DNA from 3 places in the Methylobacterium sp. EM32 genome. Region 3 is predicted to be linked to each of the others. Evidence: riboswitches for the same ligand, from Rfam matches in the RefSeq annotation. Region 3 holds a riboswitch; each other region holds the start of a gene.
What was found. Region 3 has a riboswitch for thiamine pyrophosphate ahead of ABZT49_RS05555 (hypothetical protein). Riboswitches for the same ligand answer to the same signal wherever they lie in the genome.
Positions count from the first base shown of each region.

Region 1: it holds a riboswitch for thiamine pyrophosphate, as region 3 does, so the genes downstream of both, thiO (glycine oxidase ThiO) here and ABZT49_RS05555 (hypothetical protein) in region 3, are expected to answer to the same signal.
Region 2: it holds a riboswitch for thiamine pyrophosphate, as region 3 does, so the genes downstream of both, thiC (phosphomethylpyrimidine synthase ThiC) here and ABZT49_RS05555 (hypothetical protein) in region 3, are expected to answer to the same signal.

Region 1 is NZ_JBEXZS010000172.1:28,011-30,270, reverse strand. Features, by position in the region: gene thiO (glycine oxidase ThiO) at 1-1,112, opposite strand, end outside; TPP riboswitch at 1,166-1,296, opposite strand; gene ABZT49_RS22575 (adenylate/guanylate cyclase domain-containing protein) at 1,357-2,260, opposite strand, start outside.
Region 2 is NZ_JBEXZS010000270.1:12,768-15,027, reverse strand. Features, by position in the region: gene ABZT49_RS33645 (restriction endonuclease) at 304-678, opposite strand; TPP riboswitch at 818-929, shown strand; gene thiC (phosphomethylpyrimidine synthase ThiC) at 988-2,260, shown strand, end outside.
Region 3 is NZ_JBEXZS010000037.1:32,177-34,436, forward strand. Features, by position in the region: gene ABZT49_RS05550 (TetR/AcrR family transcriptional regulator) at 83-670, shown strand; TPP riboswitch at 1,012-1,114, shown strand; gene ABZT49_RS05555 (hypothetical protein) at 1,161-2,260, shown strand, end outside.

The sequences.
Region 1 (2,260 bases), on a different contig from region 3:
TCGGCGGTGACCGGGGCCAGGAGGTAGCCGTTGCGGTGATGGCCGGCGGCCAGCACCAGGCCGGGCCGGGCCTCGCCGAGAATCGGGGCGTCATCGTCGGAGGTCGGGCGGAAGCCGCTCCAGATGCCCGTGACCCGCATCTCCTCGACCCCCGGCAGCGCCCGGCGGGCGCCCTCCAGCAGGGCGTAGAGGCCGCCGCCGGTGAGGTGCGGGTCGAAGCCGGTCTCCTCGACGGTGGCGCCGACGATGAGCGAGCCGTCGCCCTTCGGCGCCATGTGGACCTGCTCGGTCCAGACCACGTGGGTGAGGAGCCCGCTGCGCGGCGTCATCTGCAGCGCCATCGACTGGCCCTTGAGCGGGCGCACCGGCAGGGCGAGGTCGGGCACCAGACTCCCCTCCCCGGCCCAGGCGCCGGAGGCGAGCACGACGGTACCGGCCGTCAAAGAACCGGCGGAGGTCTCGACGCCGGTGACCCGGCCGCCCTCGCGGATGAGCGCGGTAACCGCGGTCTCCTCGACGAGGCGCCCACCGGCCGCGCGCAACGCCCGGCGCAGGGCGGTCATCACACGGGCGGGATCGACCTGATGATCGTCGGCGCAGAAGATCCCGGCGGTGACGGTGGGACGCAGGCCCGGCTCGCGGGCGCGGATGGCGGGGCCGGACAGCCACTCGACGGACAGACCGTCGCGGCGCTGCAACTCGTGGCGAAAGCGCAGCCGCTCGACCTCGTCGCGGCCGAGCGCGATCACCAGTGTGCCCTCGCGACGGTAGTCGATGGAGAGACCCGACTCGGCCTCCAGCTCGTCGCGGAATGGATGCCAGAGCCGCTGGCTTTCGAGGCAGAGCGGCGAGAGAGCCTCGCCCCCGGGCTCGTGCTCGGCGGCCGCCGCCAGCATGCCGGTGGCGGCGAGGCTGGCGCCGTCGCCGGCGCGGCCGCGCTCGATCACCGCGACGGAGAGACCCGCGCGCGCCAGGCGCCACGCGACCGACAGGCCGATCAGCCCGGCGCCGATCACCGCGACGTCGGCTCGTCCAGGCAACCGGTCACTCTCCGGGCTCGGGCTCGGTCCGCCCCGCCGTCCGATCGTCTGCGCGTGCACCCTCGTCTCCACGGTGGCCCGAAGAGAATGGACTGCGCCCGGTGGCCGGATGATGCGCGCGGATCCACGAGGACCCTGTCCAATCCCTACGCCGGTATGAGCCGGATCAGGTTCGAAGGATTTCCGCGCTGACCGTGCCGTGAAGGGCGGTCCAGCGGTGTCTCAGCCCCTTGTCGGGGATCTCCCTGGAACACCCGCTATCTGGCGAGGGACGGGCCCGCCGTCAACCGGTCTCCAACCGCGCCTCGACCCCGCTTCAGCCGCCCTTGCCCGGACGGTAGATCGCCATCTCCTCGGCGAAGCCGTCGAGAGGGTGGGTGCCGAGCAATTCGGGGTCGCCCCACAGGAAGTCGACGAAGGGCTTCGACATCAGCAGCGGCTCGGACAGGACCTTGTTGAGCTTGGCGAGCCGACTGGCCAGGTTCACGTCGCGGCCGATCACCGTGAAATCGAGGCGCGCGCCCGAGCCGACATTGCCGTAGGCCGCCTCGCCGTGATGGAGCGCGATGCCGACCTCGATGCGGGTGGGGAAGCGCCCGGCGCGGTTGGCCTCCTCGACGCGGCGGAGCGCGGCCTGCGCCGCCGAGAGGGCGCCTTGCGCCGCGCCGCCGAGATCGTCGCCGCTCTCGCGGAAGATCGCCAGCAGGCCGTCGCCCATGTATTTCAGCACCTCGCCGCCCTCGCTCTCGATCGGCGGCACCAGGCAGTCGAAATAGGTGTTCAGGAGTTCCACCGAGGCCTCGGGCGGCAGCGCGTCGGTGAGGCGGGTATAGCCGCGCATGTCGGCGAACAGGATCGCCGAGCGGATCCGCTCGACCTGGCCGCGGCGGATGAAGCCGGCGAGGATCGCCTGGTGCGGCCCGTCGCCGACATAGACCCGCAAGACGTGGTCGAGCCGGGCGTTGAGGCCGCGCATCTCCATCACCGCCGACAGGGTCGGCACGATGAAGCGCAGGATGGCCAGGTCGTCGTCGCCGAATCCGCGCGGATCGCGGGTCGCGAAGGTGACGCCGTTCTTGGTGCCGTTGGTGAAGAACAGCGGCACGGTGATGTAATGGGTGTAGCCCGCCGCCTTCAGCTCCGGGACGATGCTGAACTGGTCGTCCGGCGTCTCGCGCAGGTCGAGGATCAGCCACTGGCCGGTGGCGAAGACGTGGGCG
Region 2 (2,260 bases), on a different contig from region 3:
CGAGGATGCGCAATGATCGATTTACTGTCCTGAGCGGCTTCCACCTGGCGTGGTCTGGGTCTGAGCGCTTATTCGGCTCTCACGGCGATTCTGAAGCCTTCCGTGTCATTCCGGGGCCGCGCAGCGGAGCCCGGAATCCAGAACCGCAGGTGGCTTAGAATAGAGACGGACAGCGTCCCGTCTCGTTCTGCATCAACTGAGTGTCTGGATTCCGGGCTCCGCTTCGCGGCCCCGGAATGACGATGGAGCTTGCACCATCCGTCGCGGGACGCAGACGCGTTCTCACCCGCCGAAAGAAGTCTGCTACCGGTAGCTCCGCTTCGACTCCCGCCGCGTCCGGGTCATGCGCGTCGCGGTGTGAAAATCGTCCGGCTTGGTGCGGACCCAGTCGAGGAAGCGGGCGATCTCCGGCTCGGCCCGCAGGCTCTCGACGTCGCTGAGGCGGCGCGCCAGTTCGGCCTCGCTGTGGCGGGCATGGATCGCCGAGTGGCAGATCTGGTGCAACTGCACCGTCTCGCCATGGGTACCGCCCTTCAGCTTCGGCGTCAGGTGGTGCTTGCTCTGGCGGGCGTCGCGCGGGATCGGCCGCTCGCAGAGCGGGCAGATCGTCGGTTCGCGCGTGGCCGGGCCGTGGGTGGAGGGGTCGTCGTCGCGCCAGCGCCGATCACGGCGTCCCAAGGCAAGCTCCTGAGCGGTGAGGATTGTCCTCCGTATCTGGGTCGCGGCGTCCGGGCGTTTCAAGATCGGGGCCGTGATGCCGCAGCGCTCTCCTCACGACCCCTGATTGACAAACCCCGCCCCCCACCCGACAGTCCCCCTCGTTACCGAGGGGAGCCCCGCCATCTGGGGCTGAGATTGGACGAGCGTGCGTCCTGACCCTTGAACCTGATCCGGTTCGTACCGGCGGAGGGACGGGAACCTGCCATGATCGACGTGACCCGTGCGTCCTCGCGCCTCGAGGCCGGATCGTCTCCCCGGGAGAGATCCATGAACGCACCCATCCTCGCCGCAGGATCGCCGACGCGCGTCACCACCGGGCCGGTCACCGGCTCGGCCAAGGCCTATGCCTCGCCGAGGGACCGTCCCGATCTCCGCGTGCCCTACCGCGCCATCGCGCTCTCCGATCCGGGCGAGGCCCCGGTGCGGGTCTACGACCCCTCCGGCCCCTACACAGAGGCGGATGCGCGCATCGACCTCGCGGCCGGCCTGCCCGAGATCCGCAAGTCCTGGATCGAAGGCCGCAGCTACGCGCCGGTCGCCCCCCGGGCGGTCAGGCCGGAGGACAATGGATTCGCGAGCGAGGACAGGCTGGTGGCGCCGTGCCCGGCCGCCCGCACCATCCGCCGGGGCGCACCCGGCGAGCGCGTCACGCAATATGAGTTCGCCCGCGCCGGGATTGTCACCGAGGAGATGATCTACGTAGCCCACCGGGAGAACCTGTGCCGCGAGGCGATGCTGGCGGGCGCCGAGGCGAAGCTCGCCGACGGCGAGAGCTTCGGCGCGGCGATTCCGCCCTTCATCACCCCGGACTTCGTGCGCGACGAGGTGGCGCGCGGGCGGGCGATCATCCCGGCCAACATCAACCACACCGAGCTCGAGCCGATGGCGATCGGCCGCAACTTCCTCGTCAAGGTCAACGCCAATATCGGCAATTCGGCCGTGACCTCCTCGGCGGCGGACGAGGTCGAGAAGATGGTGTGGGCGATCCGCTGGGGCGCCGACACGGTGATGGACCTGTCGACCGGCCGCAACATCCACAACATCCGCGGCTGGATCCTGCGCAACGCCCCCGTGCCGATCGGCACGGTGCCGATCTACCAGGCGCTGGAGAAGGTCGGCGGCGATCCGCTGAAGCTCGACTGGGCGGTGTTCAAGGACACCCTGATCGAGCAGGCCGAGCAGGGGGTGGACTACTTCACCATCCATGCCGGCGTCCGCCTCGCCCACGTGCCGCTCACGGCGCGCCGCGTCACCGGCATCGTCTCGCGCGGCGGCTCGATCATGGCGCGCTGGTGCCTCGCCGGGCACCGGGAATCGTTCCTCTACGAGCGGTTCGAGGAGATCTGCGACATCTGCCGGGCCTACGACGTGTCGTTCTCCCTCGGCGACGGCCTGCGCCCGGGCTCGATCGCGGACGCCAACGACGCGGCACAATTCGCCGAGCTGGAGACCCTGGGCGAACTGACGACGATCGCCCATGCCAGGGGCTGCCAGGTGATGATCGAGGGCCCCGGCCACGTGCCGATGCACAAGATCAAGG
Region 3 (2,260 bases):
CGTGACGTATGTGAGAGAACATGGATACGCGCCGTATGTCAATTCACATACGTATCGTATGTCGAAACGGGTGGGGGTCGGGGTGGCCGGGCGACGCGCGCAGATGATGGAGGAGACGAAGGGCAAGCTGCTTCGGACGGCCAGGGCGGCCTTCGCCGAGAAGGGCTTCGCCGCCGCCTCGATGGACGAGCTGACCGGGGCGGCCGGGCTGACGCGGGGCGCGCTCTATCACCATTTCGGCGACAAGAAGGGCCTGCTCCAGGCGGTGATCGAGCAGATCGACGCCGAGATGGCAGCTCGCCTGCGCGCCATCGGCGAGCGGGCCTCCGATCCGTGGCGCGGCCTCCTCGACGAGTACCGGGCCTATATCGAGATGGCGCTGGAGCCGGAGATCCAGCGCATCCTGCTCCTCGACGGCCCGGCTTTCCTCGGCGATCCGTCGCTGTGGCCGAGCCAGAATGCCTGCCTCGCCGAGACCACGCGGCGCATCCGTGACCTTGTCGCCGCCGGGGCGATCCCCCCGGTGGACGCGGAGGCGGCCGCCCGCCTCCTCAACGGCGCCTCGCTGCACGCGGCGTTGTGGGTCGCGGCGTCGCGGGAGCCTGAGGCGACCTTGGCCAAGGCGCTCGAGGCGTTCGGGCGGCTGGCGGAGGGGTTGGCGCGGGCTTGAGCGCTCGTCGCCGGGTCCGTGGCAGTACCCTCCGCCTCATCTCACGGACAGACGAACACCCACGACCCTTTCCCGGACGACTGGAACGAAGTGGAAGGAGATCCGAGATCCAGCGCGAAACGTCGCGAAGCGTCTGCTTGCCTGCAACGGTGCAAGATTCAGAGCCGCTTCGCGGCGAGTCTTACAGCTGGATCCCGGATCTCCTTCCGCTGTCGCTCCAGTCGTCCGGGAAAGGGTGTGGGTTACGATGAAGCGTCGATGCGCCGAGACGTGCGGCCATCCGTGTTGGCTATCGAGCCCAACTTGACACCCGCCCCCGCACCCCCCACTCTCCCCGGCTCCCAGGGGGGCCTCGCGAGGAGGCTGAGATTCCGCCGGTCCGGCTCCGTCCGGGCGCCGCGGTGACCCTATGAACCTGATCCGGGTCATGCCGGCGTAGGGATGCGGGATCGGCGAGGGCTCCAAGGCCGTCACAGCCGTCTTTTCGCGCATGATCTCCGCCGGACTGGCCGTCGCCCGGGATGGGCGCGAGGTGGCCGTGATGTCGCAAGCGGAGATTGTCGGGGCGCTCCTCGACTTCATCGGACGCCCAGGCGCGACCGAGGCCGAGTTCGAGGCTCTGGCCCTGCGGGTCTTCGCCTACCAGTTCGCCCATAACGCGCCCTACCGGCGCTTCGCGCAACAGCGCGGGCGCACGCCGCTGACGGTGCGGCGCTGGCGCGACATCCCGGCGGTGCCGATCAAGGCATTCAAGGACCTGACCCTGAGCTGCTGCCCGCCCGACGAAGCGGAGCGGGTGTTCATGACGAGCGGCACGACCGGCAGCGGGCGCGGCCGCAGCTACCATCCGACGCTCCAAGTCTACGACGCCTCGATGCTCGCGGGCTTCGCCGCCCGGATCATGCGCGGGCGGGAGAAGATCCGGATGGGGATCCTGTTCCCGGACGAGGCGGCTTTGCCGAATTCCTCCCTCGCCCACTACCTGGCGCTGGCGAAGGACACCTTCGGCACGGAAGGCAGCGCGGTCTTCGTCGGTCCCGGCGGGCTCGACCTCGACGCGCTGCTGGCAATGCTGGCGCAGGCCGAATCCACGGGCGAGCCGGTCGCGCTCCTCGGCGCTACCTACGCCTTCGTGCCGGTGATGGACGCGCTCGACGAGCAGGGCCGCCGCTTCGCCCTGCCGGCGGGCAGCTTTCTCTTCGACACCGGCGGCTTCAAGGGCCAGTCGCGCGAGATCGAGCCGGACGCGTTCTACGACGGGCTCTCGCAGGCCTTCGGGGTCCCGCGGAGCGAGTGCCTCAACATGTACGGCATGACCGAGCTGAGCACCCAGTTCTACGACGACGGCAACGCGGTCTGTCCGCCGGTGAAGTCCGGCCCGCACTGGATCCGCAGCCGCGTCGTCGATCCGCTGACCGGCCAGGACCTGCCCGAGGGCGAGACCGGCGTGCTGGTCCACCACGACCTCGCCCATTTCAACTCGGTCTCGGCGATCCTGACCGAGGATGCCGGGGTGATCGCGCCGGGCGGCTTCCGGCTGCTCGGCCGGGTCGAGGGCTCCGCCTCGCGCGGCTGCTCGGTCGCGGTGGC